3 regions of the Baekduia sp. Peel2402 genome follow, and region 2 is predicted to be linked to each of the others. Evidence: riboswitches for the same ligand, from Rfam matches in the RefSeq annotation. Region 2 holds a riboswitch; each other region holds the start of a gene.
The links. Region 2 has a riboswitch for cyclic di-AMP ahead of ACT01A_RS22085 (hypothetical protein). Riboswitches for the same ligand answer to the same signal wherever they lie in the genome.
Positions count from the first base shown of each region.

Region 1: another riboswitch for cyclic di-AMP. It lies ahead of ACT01A_RS09115 (septal ring lytic transglycosylase RlpA family protein); the one in region 2 lies ahead of ACT01A_RS22085 (hypothetical protein).
Region 3: another riboswitch for cyclic di-AMP. It lies ahead of ACT01A_RS01730 (C40 family peptidase); the one in region 2 lies ahead of ACT01A_RS22085 (hypothetical protein).

Region 1 is NZ_CP199582.1:1,862,562-1,867,064, reverse strand. It holds gene ACT01A_RS09120 (hypothetical protein) at 1-1,466, shown strand, start outside; gene ACT01A_RS09115 (septal ring lytic transglycosylase RlpA family protein) at 1,964-2,641, opposite strand; cyclic di-AMP (ydaO/yuaA leader) riboswitch at 2,738-2,911, opposite strand; gene ACT01A_RS09110 (hypothetical protein) at 3,048-4,388, shown strand; gene ACT01A_RS09105 (hypothetical protein) at 4,474-4,503, opposite strand, start outside.
Region 2 is NZ_CP199582.1:4,507,952-4,512,454, forward strand. It holds gene xseA (exodeoxyribonuclease VII large subunit) at 1-102, opposite strand, end outside; gene ACT01A_RS22070 (LLM class flavin-dependent oxidoreductase) at 182-1,204, opposite strand; gene ACT01A_RS22075 (hypothetical protein) at 1,236-1,559, opposite strand; gene ACT01A_RS22080 (cell wall-binding repeat-containing protein) at 1,556-2,758, opposite strand; cyclic di-AMP (ydaO/yuaA leader) riboswitch at 2,948-3,093, shown strand; gene ACT01A_RS22085 (hypothetical protein) at 3,152-3,721, shown strand; gene ACT01A_RS22090 (PspA/IM30 family protein) at 3,797-4,503, shown strand, end outside.
Region 3 is NZ_CP199582.1:339,551-344,053, forward strand. It holds gene miaB (tRNA (N6-isopentenyl adenosine(37)-C2)-methylthiotransferase MiaB) at 1-54, opposite strand, end outside; gene rny (ribonuclease Y) at 85-1,581, opposite strand; gene ACT01A_RS01730 (C40 family peptidase) at 1,866-2,921, opposite strand; cyclic di-AMP (ydaO/yuaA leader) riboswitch at 2,923-3,099, opposite strand; gene ACT01A_RS01735 (GNAT family N-acetyltransferase) at 3,150-3,677, opposite strand; gene ACT01A_RS01740 (regulatory protein RecX) at 3,806-4,306, opposite strand; gene recA (recombinase RecA) at 4,326-4,503, opposite strand, start outside.

The sequences.
Region 1 (4,503 bases), 2.6 Mb from region 2:
TCCCACTTAGCCGCCGGCCGCGGCCAGTTGCGGACGCGCCCACGGTCGACGCCGCGGGTGTGGCCAAGGCCTGGCTTCTATCGCTTGTCGCGGACGCACCGCTCGCGCAGGCGGGCAACGTGCCGGCCGCCGAGCTGGCTCGGGGCGGCCCGGCGCTCTGCAGCGGGATCCTCGCGGCCCTGGGCTCTGATGTCGAGTTGGAGCGGCTGGTCGGCGGCGCCGACGGCCGCGCGCCGCTGGCCGCCTCGGCCGCGCGCCTGACCGGCGCTCGCACCCCGGCCGCGCTGGCGGCGGCGATCGAGTCGCTGCGCGGCGTGACCTGGCATGCGCTGCGCCGCGAGCTGCACGACGCCTATCCCGATGTCGTCGCCGACCTCTCCGACCGCCTCGCCTTCGTCTGCGCCCGCGTCGTCGAGACCGCGCTCACGTCGCCCTCGGCCGAGACCTCCCGCGCCGACGGCCCGCTCGCCGAGGCGCTCGCGACGCCCACGCCTGCTTCACCGCCGCGTACCTCGGGCATCCGCGCTTACGCGCCCGCGCCGGGTACGCGTGGGGGCGGCGGCCTGCGGCCTGCGGTGCCGGACGAGGCAGAGGCCTTTGTCGCGCCGGCACCGAGCGACGACGCGTCGCATGACGGCGATCCCTTTGCCGCTCCGGCCGCGCACGGGAGTGAGCGGCGCCCGCTCGCGCCCGACGCGGCGGATGCGGTGCGCGAGGCGGCCGAGGGCGGTCGCATGGTGCGCTTCACGGCCGCGGGGCGAGACGCGCCCGCGCCGGCTCCGTCGCACGTGCCGGAGGGCGATGAGCCGATCGCGCCGCCGCCAGCTGGCGTGGAGGTCGTCGACCTGCCGCCGTCGCCGGTCTCCGTCGACGCCGATCCGCTCTCCACACTTGCTGAGGAGCTGGCCTCCGCACCGCCGGCCGGCGTCGTCGGTGGGTTGACGGACGAGATGTACGCCTTGCCCGCGGACGCGCCGTCGGTCACGCGCCTGCGCCGGGTCGACACCTCCTGGGAGGCCTCGCGGGACTCCGGTCCGCCGTGGCTGGCCGCGATCGCCCGCCGGCTTGAGCGCCGCGAGCAGGACGGCCTCTCGTTCGCGGTCTTCGTGGTGGAGGTCGACGACCTCGACCGCCTACTCGCCGCCGAGAGCGGCCGCGAGGTCGCGATCGCACTGGAGACCGCCGAGCGCGGCCTGACCGCGCAGCTCGCACCTGCCGACCTGATCGTGCGCGAGCGCCTTGGGCGCTGGTGGCTGACGAGCCCGGACCGCGATCCGGCTGGTGCGCGCGATCTGGGCGTTCGTGTGGCGGGCGCGATCGCTGCGGCCGAGCTGGGGGGCGCGCCGCTGGCGGCGTCCGTTGGCGTTGCGGTCTGCCCGCAGGATGGAGAGACCATTGACGCGCTGGCCGGTCGGGCGGATGAGGGGATGTTCGCGGCGCGGGCGGCGGGGGTTCCGCTGGCCTGAGGGCGGGGGCGGCGGTGGGCGCGGGGTGGCGCTGGCGTTTGTGGCGTTCAGTTCGGGGCGTTGGTGGTGGTGCGTCGCGTTGGAGAGGATCCGGCGAGGGAGTGAGAGCGTTGTGGCGTGGCGACCGCTGTCGGTCGTCCTCGGGCGTGTGGCCGGGCTCGGGAGGGCGGTTCGGGGCCGAACGGGTCGATCCGGGTCGCCTAATGGTCGATATACGACGCTTATTCGACCCGGATCCCCGGTGGCGCTCCATAAGGGCCGAGATTCGGGATGCGGGTCGCGTTATGACGAATAGTTGGTGCTTACTCGACCCGGACCCATCCTTTCGGCCCCGAACGCTCCCCCGAGCCCGAGAGGCGGCCCGAGGACGACACCAAGCGGCGGCCACGCCCATCCGGCTTCACTCCCTCGCCGCCCCTCTCCAACGCGGAGCACCACCATCAACGCCGCGAGCTGAACACCACCAACGCCCGCGCCACCCGGCGCGCCCCAGGCCCCTAGCGCGATGCCGCAGCCGAAACAGCCGTCGGCACAACCGCGCGCACCGCGCCGATCGTCGCCGTCGCCGTCACGCCAAGCGCGCCCGCCGTCGCCGACGTCAGGTCGTACGACGTCCCCTTGCGGAACGGTCCGCGGTCGACGACCGGCACCGTCACCACATTGCCGTTGTTGTACAACTCGACCAGCGTTCCGCAGGGCAGTGTCTTGTGGGCGACGCCCAAGAGCCTCTTGGACATCCGCTTGCCACACGCCGTCTTGCGGCCGTAGAAACCCGGGCCGTACCAGGTGACGCGGGCGCGCTTGTAGAGCGTCACGGCGCGGCCTTCGGCGGTGCCGCTGACCGAAGTCCCGACGACGCGCGTCGCGGCGGTCGCCTGCGCGGCGAGCACGGCCTTGATGGTCAGGTGGCCGGAGTGGGCGGGCTTCCAGGTCGCGGTGTACGTCCCGTCGGGCGCCACGGTCGAAGCCGCCGCGTTGGACCAAGCGCCGGCCTGGTCCAAGGTCAGCACGGCGATCGCGTCGCCCGGCTTGGAGCCCGCGACGGTCCCGGTCACCGACACCCGGCCGCCGAGCAGCTGGCCCAGTGGGGCAGTCAGCGTGGAGCCGTCGGCGAAGACCGTTGGCGCCGACGGGTCGACGTAGGTCATCCCGCCCGGCGTGGGCGCGGTGGCCACGGCAGGCGTATCAGCGGCCGCCGCGGGAGCAGCGATCGCGAAAGCGCCCAGGGCGGCGCCCAGCTTCGAAAGGTTCGAAAGATGCACGTTCTCTGTAGGTCCTCATCCAACGGCCTACGGGGTGAGCTGACGGGCTCGCGCCGGATGACGGCGCTACGGCTCAGAAAAAGGACCGATTCGCCCCGGTGGATCGCAACCAACACGCGTTCCACAGGTGGTTCCCCCGCTCCATTTGCCCGAGGTGGCAAACGGACTCGGCTGACGGCGCGGGAGCATAACAACGTACGGGCGATTCGGCGAACCCGCGTTCGCAGGAATGCTGCCGCCTGGCTCGAAGCACGGGCGCTGCCGGAGGCCGACGATGCGGCATTTCCGGCTCATCACCACCCAGATTTTCGGAGGAACATTGATCAGGCAGGCAGGGAAGGCCGTCGCCCTCGCGGCAACGGCCCTCGTCCTCGGCGCGTCGGGGAGCGCGACCGCGGACACCTACACGGTGCGCGGGTGCGCGGCGGGCTGGGAGGCCCACGCGGACACCGGCTCAGCGGCGACCGACACGTGCGCGGCCAGCGGTGGGCTGACCGCCGCGCTCGTCGGCCCCGGCCCGTGGGACGGCGGCACATTCGCCTACCACCGCTTCACCGCGCCCGCGGGCACGCGCATCGCGCGCGTGACGCTCGGCCGCGTCACGACCGGCATGCCCGTCGGCACGGTCCGCACGTTCTCCTACACGCTCAGCGCGGACGGCAAGACGCTCGAGGCGTGCGCCCCTGGCCCGACCGACACGTGCACAGGCAACCTCGCCGGTCCGTTCGACGCGGTCGGCCTGGACGCGGCATCCGTGCTCTTCTCGTTCGGCTGCGGCGCTGATGACCCGAACACCTGCGCCGCCGCGCTGGGCACGCCGAGCGCGACGATCACCGACCCGCATGTCGTCCTGCGCGATCCGGCGGCGCCGACGATCGCCTCCAAGACGGTCGCCGACAGCGGCGCGTCGACCGGCCGCATCAGGCTGTCGTACGTCGCGGGCGACGTGGGTGGCGGCGTCTACCGCACGGTCATCCGCGTGGACGGCAAGGTCGCCGCGGTCGATCCGGTCGGCGGAACCTGCGCCGACGTCGACGGCTCCAACGACGACGCCTACGAGTTCGCGGCGCCCGCGCCGTGCCCGGCGTCAGCGACCCGCACGGTCGACTACGACGTCCTCAAGCTCCCGCTGGCCGAGCACTCGGTCGAGATCGACGTCGAAGACGCGGCCGGCAACTCGACCGCGGTCTACGGCCCGGTCGTGCTGCCGAAGGCCAACGGCTCGGTCCCGGGCGCGACGGGGTCGACCGGCTCCGGCGACTCGACGACCGGCGTCGGCGGCGCCTCGACCACGCCCGCGACTGGCAAGGACGCCAGGCTGACCGCGTACTTCGTCAAGAACGGCAAGACGAGCTACACGAACCACTACGGCAACCGCGTCGTCGTGCGCGGGATCCTGCGCACGAAGGCCAAGAAGGCGGTCACGGGCGCGCGGTTGGACGTCTACCACCTGGTCGGCGGCAAGCTGCGCCGCCTCGGCAAGACCGGCCTGAAGACCCGCAGCGACGGGCGGCTCACGCTGATCCTGCCGCTGAACCTCGACAGCCGCCGGATCGTGCTGGCCTACCGCGCGTTCCGCCCTGGCCCGATCACGAGCCAGAAGACGCTGAAGCTGACCGTGCTCGACAAGCACGGCAAGGTCGTTCAGAAGGTGAAGTAGCGGTGCGCCGGGGGTTCCTTCGCACGCGCGAGGGAGCCCCTGGCGAGCTCGCGCAATGAGAAGGCGAGCCGCTAGGCGAGGCTTCTCACGGCTTGGGCAGACGCGAGAGCGCCTG
Region 2 (4,503 bases):
GCGCAGCTCGTCGCGCAGCTTCTCGGCGTAGGCGCCGACCGGGAACGGCCCGGCCAGTGACGACCCGGCGATGCCGTCCGGGCGTGAAGGAACCGCGCTCATGCGTTCACCGCCGCCGTGCGAGCGAGCCGCAAGGCGAGCTCGCGCCCGGACGCCGAGCCGCCAGGCGAGGCTGTCCGCATCATCGCGTCACCGTCGCCGCCGCCAGCGCGCGCAGCACGCCCGGCTTGTCCTCGCCGCACGGCACGGCGACGAGCGTGTTGACGCCCGCGCGCTCGTAGGTCGCCAGGCGCTCGTCCAGGCCGGCGGGCGTGGTGGCGATCGCGCCCGCGTCGACCAGGCCGTCGGTGACCGCGGCCGCGGCGCCCCAGCGATCGCCGGCCAGCGCGAGCGACTGGACCTCGCGGGCGGCCTCGCCGTGGCCTTGGCGCTCGGCCAGCTCGACGTAGAAGTTCTTCTCCTTGGCGCCCATCGCTCCGAGGTAGAAGGCGAGCCAGGGGCGGACGGCGTCGCGGGCGGCGACGATGTCCTCGTCGATCGCCAGCGGCACCACGGGCGAGATGTCGATGTCCTCGATCGAGCGGCCGGCCTCGGCGACGCCCTCGCGCAGCGGTCCCATCAACGTCTCGGGCTCGCGCGGGTCGAGCATGAACGGCAGCCAGCCGTCGGCGATCTTCCCGGCCTGCTTGACCGCCTTGGGCCCGATCGCGCCGAGGTAGATCGGCAGGTGGTCCTGCACGGGCTTGGCCAGCAACCGCAAGGGCTTGCCCAGGCCCATGCCTTCGGCGCCGCCCTCCATCGGCAGCTGCACCTTCTCGCGATCCAGCACCCGACGCACGGTCTCGACGTACTCGCGGGTGCGCCCGAGGTTGCGCACGAACGGCACGCCGTACCAGCCCTCACTGACCTGCGGCCCGCTCAGCCCGAGCCCCAGGCGGAAGCGGCCTTCGCTCAGCACGTCGAGCGTCGCGGCGGCCATCGCGGTCGCGGTCGGCTTGCGCGCGGGCATCTGCATCAACCCCGATCCCAGGCCGATCCGGTCGGTCTTGCCGGCCAGCAGCCCGAGCACGCTCACCGCATCCTGGCCCCAGGCCTCGGCGACCCAGGCGCTGTCGAGCCCGAGGCGGTCGGCGAGCACCGCCAACTCCACCTGCTCGGCAGGCGTGAACCACGGCCAATAGGCGAGGAAGGCTCCCGCGCGCATCAGCCGCCGAGGGTACCGGCGGTCGAGGCGGTCAGTGCGTCGTCGTCTCGGGCTCGGGCGTCTCGGCGCCCGGGCCGCCGATGCTGCCCGTGTCGGTGACCGACTTCAGCGTCGGCAGGCCGATCTCGGCCGCGTGGCCGCGCGTCTCGCCGTCAAAGCCCAGCCGCGTCAGGCGCGCGATCTCGGTCTCGCCCAGCTCGCGCGCCGGGTGGCCGGCGGGCAGCGGGTCGATCAGCCGCGCGATGCGGTTGCGCAGCTGGAGCGCGAAGTGCGGCGTCGATGCGCCCATGAGCTGGCGGACGTCGTCCACCGTGACGTCGCGGTTGAGGCGGTTGGGGCTCTCGGCCTGGCTCATGAGGTGCTGTCGCTGCTTCCGCGTTCGTTGACGGGGACGATCTCCAGAAGGGAGTCGATCGCCGACTGCACGCCCACGCTGAACGCGGACTCGTCGCCGACGATCCAGCCGTGATTGTAGACGCCGCGGACCGGATCCCTGGTGTAGCCGGGCTGGACGTCCAGCAGGTAGCCGGCCAGCGCGCGCGGGAGCTCGTCGGCGCTGTCGGAGACCAGCAGCGGGCCGTAGGTGCCGGAGGCGCTCAGCGGCGCGACCGCGCCCGCGTCGCCGGGGCGGGAGCTGTTGGCGAACACGAAGCCGTGGCCGGGATCGGTGACGCCCCAGCCGAACGCGCCGTCCTGGAAGCGAGCGAAGGCGACCGACGACGCCGCCGGGCCGGAGCCGGTGATGCGCGTCGGAGAGCCGAGCTTCTTCAGCGCGGTCATGGCCTTGTCCGACACGGTGGTCTTGGTGCCCAACACGTAGATCTTGGGCTGCTGGTGGGCGGCGATCGCCGCGCGCGTGTCCTCGGGGACCGAGTCCTTGTTGACGAACAGGATCGGGTCGCCGGCCTTGGCGGCCCAGGCGGCGGCGGGCATCGCGTAGGCCGGGTCGTCGACGCCGACGACGACCACGCGGTCTGACGTGGTGCCGCGCGCGGCGGCCTGGAAGGCGTCGATGGCGCGTGCGAGCGCGAACGCGTCGGTGCCCTTGAGGTCGGTGGTCTTCAGGCCGTTGGGCGCGGGCACGGCGCCGATCCGGATGACCTGCGCGCCGCCGGCCTCCTTGGAGCCCGTAGGCGCCAGCGCGGTCAGCGCGCTCTGCGTCGCCGCGGGCAGGTCCTTGTCGCCGTGCGCGTAGAGCAGCGGCGCGCGGATGGGGGAGGACATCAGGACGCTGGCGGCCAGCCCGACGCGCCAGTCCGTGTCGTCGGCGAGCACGACCACCTTGGGTCGCGTCAGCTTCGACGCGCCGCTGTAGACCGCGCGCGCGGCGGCGGCCGCGTCGGCGATCGGGTCAGCGCCGCCGATCCGCGTCGTGTTCTTGGTCGCGAACGTCGGGAAGCCGAGGTCGGTCGCGGCGGTCGTCTCGGTGCCCTTGGCGCCGGTGGTCGGCGTGGTGCGGTCCTTGGCGCCGTCTTTCGGGCTCGTGTCGCGGCCGCAGCCGACGGCCAGGAGCGCGACGAGCAACGCCGCGAGGGCGATTGGCACCTTGCGCATGGCCCTGAGGCTACGGCCTGGAGCCCCGGAACCGCGCCGCCAGGAGCGGACGCGAGGGTCCCCAGGCTGGGGGAAAATCCGTCCGGAAGCGAACAATTTCAGTCGTTCTCCCCACACCACCGGCCGAACCCTGGAGTGCAACCTGCCTTGCGGGACGTCGATGTGCATCTTTCGTCCCGGTGGTGTAGGTTTCCGACCACGCCGAACTCGGGTGAGGAGCCCGGGGCGGGGGACCCAAGGTTGTTTGGGGCGAATTCCACGCATAGTCGTGGGAAGCGGAGGCTCTTTTACCGCTAGCCCGTCAGCTAACCCCGCAGGCCTACGAAAGAGGATTTTGCCTTGCGGGCTACTGCCCTTGTGCTGACGATCGCCAGTTCGCTTGCCTTTGCCCCTGTGGCGATGGCGCAGACGGCGACCGGCGGGACCGATGCAACCAGCAGCACCCCGGCTTCGACGGCCGCTCCGGCGGACACGACGGTCACCACGGGCGGCGCGGCCTACGGCCAGCCCAACCCGGCGACGACGAAGCTGACCCCCGAGCAGACGGCGACGATCCTGCCGACCGGCTACGCCGCCGCGCCGGAAACCGCCCCGCAAGAGGTCAAGGACGCGATCGCGGCCGCCAACGAGATCGTCGGCAAGCCCTACGTCTACGGCGGCGGGCACAACGCGAAGTTCCTCTCCCGCGGCTACGACTGCTCCGGCACGGTCTCCTACGCGCTGCACGGCGCCGACCTGCTGAAGGCCCCGCTCGACTCCTCGTCCTTCATGAAGTGGGGCGCCAAGGGCCCCGGGCTCTGGTTCACGATCTACACGAACCCGTCGCACGCGTTCGTCGTGATCGCCGGCCTGCGCCTCGACACCTCCGCCGCGGGCGATCCGTCCGGTGCGAAGGGCCCGCGTTGGCGTCCGGTGCTGCGTAGCACCAAGGGCTTTACCGCCCGCCACCCCGTCGGCTTCTAGCCTGCCGCGCCAGGTGCGCGTCGCGGCTGGGTAGGCTACGAGCAACCCCTTTCCCGCGATGCGTACGGAGGCCCGATGCCGGGTGTGAGTGGCCGTTTCTCCACGGTCGTCAAGGCGAAGATCTCGAAGCTGCTGGACCGCGCCGAGGATCCGGCGGAGACGCTGGACTACAGCTACCAGAAGCAGCTGGAGTCGCTGCAGAACGTCAAGAAGGGCATCGCCGATGTCGTGACGGCGAAGAAGCGCCTGCAGATGCAGTCGAGCAAGCTCGAGCAGTCGGTCGTCAAGCTCGACACGCAGGCGCGTCAGGCGCTGTCCACGGGCAACGAGGATCTGGCGCGCGTCGCGCTGGAGCGCAAGAACGTCGCCCAGACCGAGCTTCAAGGCCTTGACGCGCAGGTCACCGAGCTGGAGGCCCAGCAGCAGAAGCTGACGGACTCCGAGGCCAAGCTGCGGACCAAGATCGAGGCCTTCCGCACCAAGAAGGAAGTGATCAAGGCCCAGTACAGCGCCGCCGAGGCGCAGGTGCGCATCTCGGAAGCCGCGACGGGCGTCGGCGAGCAGATGGCCGACGTCGGGCTGGCGATGCAGCGCGCGGTCGACAAGACCGAGCAGATGCGCGCGCGGGCCGATGCGGTCTCTGAGCTGGAAGAGGCCGGCACGTTCGACGACCTGACCGCGCTGGGCTCCGGCGAGGACGACATCGACAAGCAGCTGCGCGAGCTCTCCAGCGGCGCGGCGGTCGACGACGAGCTGGCCAAGATGAAGGCCGAGCTCGGCTC
Region 3 (4,503 bases), 1.4 Mb from region 2:
GTCGTGCTCGTTCATCTGGCACCCGAAGGTGGTGACGTGGAAGGTCTTGCTCACGACGCGCCTGAGGGTACCGGGACCGCCGCGCTACTTCGCGTAGTCGACGGCCCGCGACTCGCGGATGACCGTCACCTTGATCTGCCCCGGGTACTCGAGCTCCTTCTCGATCTCCCGCGCGATCTTGCGTGCCAGCGCGTTGGCGCCGTCGTCGGTCACCGCGCCGGGCTCGACGATGACGCGGATCTCGCGTCCGGCCTGCATGGCGTACACCTTGTCGACGCCGTCGTGGCGGGTGGCGAGCTTCTCCAGGTCGCGCAGGCGCTTGACGTACTGCTCCAGCGACTCGCCGCGCGCGCCTGGACGTGCCCCCGAAAGCGCGTCCGCCGCCTGCACGATCACGGCCTCGACCGTCTGCGGCTCGACCTCGTTGTGATGGGCCTCCATCGCGTGCGCAACGGCCTCAGCCTCACCGTGGCGCCGCGCGAGGTCGCCGCCGACCAGCGCGTGCGGGCCCTCGACCTCGTGCGAGACGGCCTTGCCGATGTCGTGCAGCAGCGCGGCACGACGCGCGGTCTTCTCCGACGCGCCCAGCTCGCTGGCCATCAGCGCCGCCAGGTGCGCGCATTCGACCGAGTGCGCCAGGACGTTCTGCCCGTAGGACGTGCGGAACTTCAGTCGGCCCAACACCTTGACCAGGTCGGCGTCCAGGCCCTGGACGCCAGCCTCGAAGACTGCCTCCTCCCCGGCCTCGATCATGTGGGTCTCGAGCTCGGACTTGGCCTGGTAGTAGGTCTCTTCGATCCGCGCCGGATGGATGCGCCCGTCCTGGAGGAGCTTCTCCAGCGTCAATCGAGCGACCTCGCGCCGGACGCCGTCAAACGCGCTCAACACGACCGCGTTGGGCGTGTCGTCGATGATGAAGTCGACGCCGGTGAGGTTCTCCAGCGCGCGGATGTTGCGGCCCTCGCGGCCGATGATCCGGCCCTTCATGTCGTCGCTCGGAAGCTGGACGACGCTGACCGTGGTCTCGGCCGCGTGCGAGGCCGCCAGCCGCTGCATGGCAACCGAGAGGATCGACCGGACGCGCCGCTCGGCGTCGCGCTTGGTCTCCTCGTCGACCTGACGTAGGACACGCGCGGCGTCGTGGCGCGCGTCGTCCTCCACGTCCTTGAGGAGCGCCTGCTTGGCCTGGCCGGCGCTGAGGCCGGCGACGCGCTCCAGCGCCGACTCGCGCTCGGCGCGCATCCGCTCCAGGGAAGACGCCTCGGCGCGCAGGTGCTGGTCGCGGCGTTCGAGCTCGGCTTCGCGGCGGTCGAGGTCGGCGCTGCGACGGTCCAGCGCGGCCTCGAAGGCCTGTGTTCGGGCGGCGTTGCGCTCCAGGTCAGCAGCCCGGCGGGCGAGCTCGGCCTCCTCGGGCGTCGGCCCGGCGGCGGCCGCGACGGCGACCACGGGCACGTCTGACCCGGTGTGCCCCGCAGGGACGGCCGTGAGCGCGGTGACGGCGGCCGGCTTCTGCCGTCCGTACACGAGCGCCGCGACGACGATGGCGACTCCGATGAGCGCCGCGCCGATCAGGGTTTCCATTGTGGGGTGTCCTCTCCCCAGCGGCCGATGGACGGCGGTCGCTGGTCTCCGGTGCTGCGGTCGGGGAGCGGGCGTCGCGGCCGCGAGGACGCGGAGGGCACTGGGTTCGGGTGCTGCGGTGGCCGCGGCGCGCCTTTTAGAAGGATGCTGCGAGGTGGCGCGGCGCGGCCAAGGTGCGTTTGGGCTGCTATTCGGTGAGTTCGGGCGCCCTGCGGTGGTGACGTTCGCTCGGGGCGGATCGTAGTACCGAGGGCGTTGCGCGTGCAATCAGCCTGACCGCGCGGTCAGGCGACCCGCTTGGCGCCGACGAAGTGACCGCCCCAGTAGGCGTCGAAGATCGCGTGGTTCATCACGCCGTGGGTGGTCGCGGAGACGACCGTCGTCGCGCTCGTGGCGATGCCGACGTCCGACGCGCCCGGGCCCGCGGTGTTGAAGAACACCAAGTCGCCGGCCTGGATGTTGGACTTGGAGACCGCGGTGCCGGTGCCGTACTGGGCGAAGCTCGTGCGCGGGATCGAGACGCCGGCCTGGCGGAAGGCCCACGAGGTCAGGCCGGAGCAGTCGAAGGACGACGGGCCGGAGGCCCCGTAGGAGTACGGCGCGCCGACCTTGGACATGGCGGCGGCGACAGCGCCCTGGGCGCCGCTCGCGCTCGCCGTCCGGGTTGTGCTCGTAGTCTCGCTCTCGGCGGCGGTCGCCGTTGAGCCGCTGACGCCCAGCGCGGCGAGCGTCGCCGGGCCGACCACGCCGTCGACGGTCAACCCGTGCGCGCGCTGGAAGGCGCGCACGGCCTTGCGGGTCTGAGGGCCGAAGACGCCGTCGGCGGCGAGGCCGAGCTTGGCCTGGACGGCGCGCGTGGTGGCCGGGGGGAGCGTGGACTTGAGCGATGCGGTTGTGGCGGTGGAGGCGCCCTCGCCCGCCATCGCCGCGCGCGTGAGCGGCCCGACGATCCCGTCGGCGACCAGGCCGTGCGCGCGCTGGAACTTCTTGATGGCCTTCTTGGTCTGCGGGCCCAGGACGCCGTCGGCGGTGAGCCCGAGCGCCTGCTGCACCGCGCGGACCCCGTCGGTGGTGGTCGTCGTCGCGGTTGCGGCCTGCGCGGCGCCGATCAGCGGTCCGGTCTGGCCGACGATGCCCGCGGCGATGAGCGCCGCCGAGATCCTCGCGGTCGCGGTCTTGGGCAAGGCAATCAACTTGGCTGTGGCCGCCGCGCGGCGCCGGCGCGAGCGCGCGAGCGAGCGGTCCCACAGCTCGGGCAGGGCGAGGTCGCGGACCCCGGGCGGGTCGGCGAAGATCGCGAATCGGTCGTCCGTGAGGATCCGGGCGTCGGCGGCGTCCATCAATTGCTCCCTGTGGTGGCGGCCTACGAGGTGAGCTGACGGGCTCGCGCATGTGCATGCGCTACGCCGCGATGGAACGCTGCGGCGATTCGCCCCGTGGACCGGCCATCGTGGTCGGTCCGAGTGGGTCCCCCGCTCCCGGAGCCGCTGAGGCGCCGGGACTCGGCCTGTGCGTGCAGGTATGTCGGCGATCAGAACTCACGGCCGCGCCGCAAGTTGCGGTCCGGGTTATGACATCCCGCGGTTGAGGCGATAGACCACGTGCGGGAGCCCGGCGTGGACGGTCTCGCCGGTGTGCTCCATGCCGAGCTTCTCCATCACCGCGCGCGACGCCGTGTTGCCCATGGTCGTCTGCGCCACGAGCTCGTCGAGCTCCAGGACCTCGAACCCGACCCGCACCGCCTCGCGCGCCAGCTCGGTCGCGTAGCCGTGCCCCCAGTGGTCGGGGTCGACGAACCACATCAGCTCGATCTCGGGGCGCCCGTCGACCTCGTCGTGGCGCAGGCCCGCGTACCCGATGGGTTCACCGCCGACGAGCATCGTCCACGGCCCGAACCCCCACCGCTCCCAGTGCGCGATCGCATCACGCAGGAACGTCTCGGCCCGGTCAGCCGTCCGCAGGTGCTCCGGCCAGACCGCCTCGTCCACGCGCGCGTCGGTCCAGATCCGCTGGTAGGCGCCGAGGTCGCCGGGCTCGGGGCGGCGGCCGGCGAGGCGCGCGGTGGCGACGCGATCAATGCCGAAGTCGAGGGGCATGGAGTGCGGCCAGGCTATCTCGCCGCGCGGCCGTCGATCTCGAGAAACGGCCCTCCTGGGGCCTCAAGTCGAGATCGCGTCGAGGTCTTCGCGGCCGCGCGTCGGCCGCGCGTCGGTGTCTGCGTCGATCAGTCGCGCCCGTAGGCGCGGATGACGTCGTAGGCGAGTTCGAGCTCGTAGCCCTTGCGGACGAGGAAGCCGAGGGCGCGGTCGCGGTCGCGGTCGGTTTCGGGTGGGACGCGGAAGCGGCGCGAAAGGGTGGCGAGCGCGGCGTCAAACTCGGAGTGGGTCTCGCCGGTGGTGGTGTCCGGCGCGTGGAGGGCGGCGGTGATGTGCGAGGCGTCGATGCCGGAAGCGACCAGCTTGCGCTCGATGCGCTCGTTGCCCCAGTGGTCGAGCGTGCGGCGGTCCTCGACGAAGCGGCGCGCGAAGCGGGCATCGTCGAGGTAGCCCTGCTCGAGCAGCTCGGTGACGGTCTGCTCGATCGTGTCCGGCTCCACGCGCTTGGACTCCAGGTGCCGCCGCACCTCGAGCACCGTGCGATCACGGAACCCGAGGTAGCGGTAGCTGAGGTCCAGCGCGTGCTGGAGACGTGCCTCCGGGTCGAGCGCGCGCTCGGCGGTGGTCACGTGACGGCTCCTGTAGCGCCTAGGCCGTGGCCGGGGTCTTCCGCTCGGCCGTGATCTCGCCCGTTGCCGGGTCGACGCCCTCCGGGACGGCGTCCCGATCGATCTCGGCGACGAGGTCGCGGTTGAAGTCGAGCGCCTCATAGATCTTGGCCTCGATCTCGGCGCGCAGCTCCAGGTGCTCGTCGAGGAACTTCTTG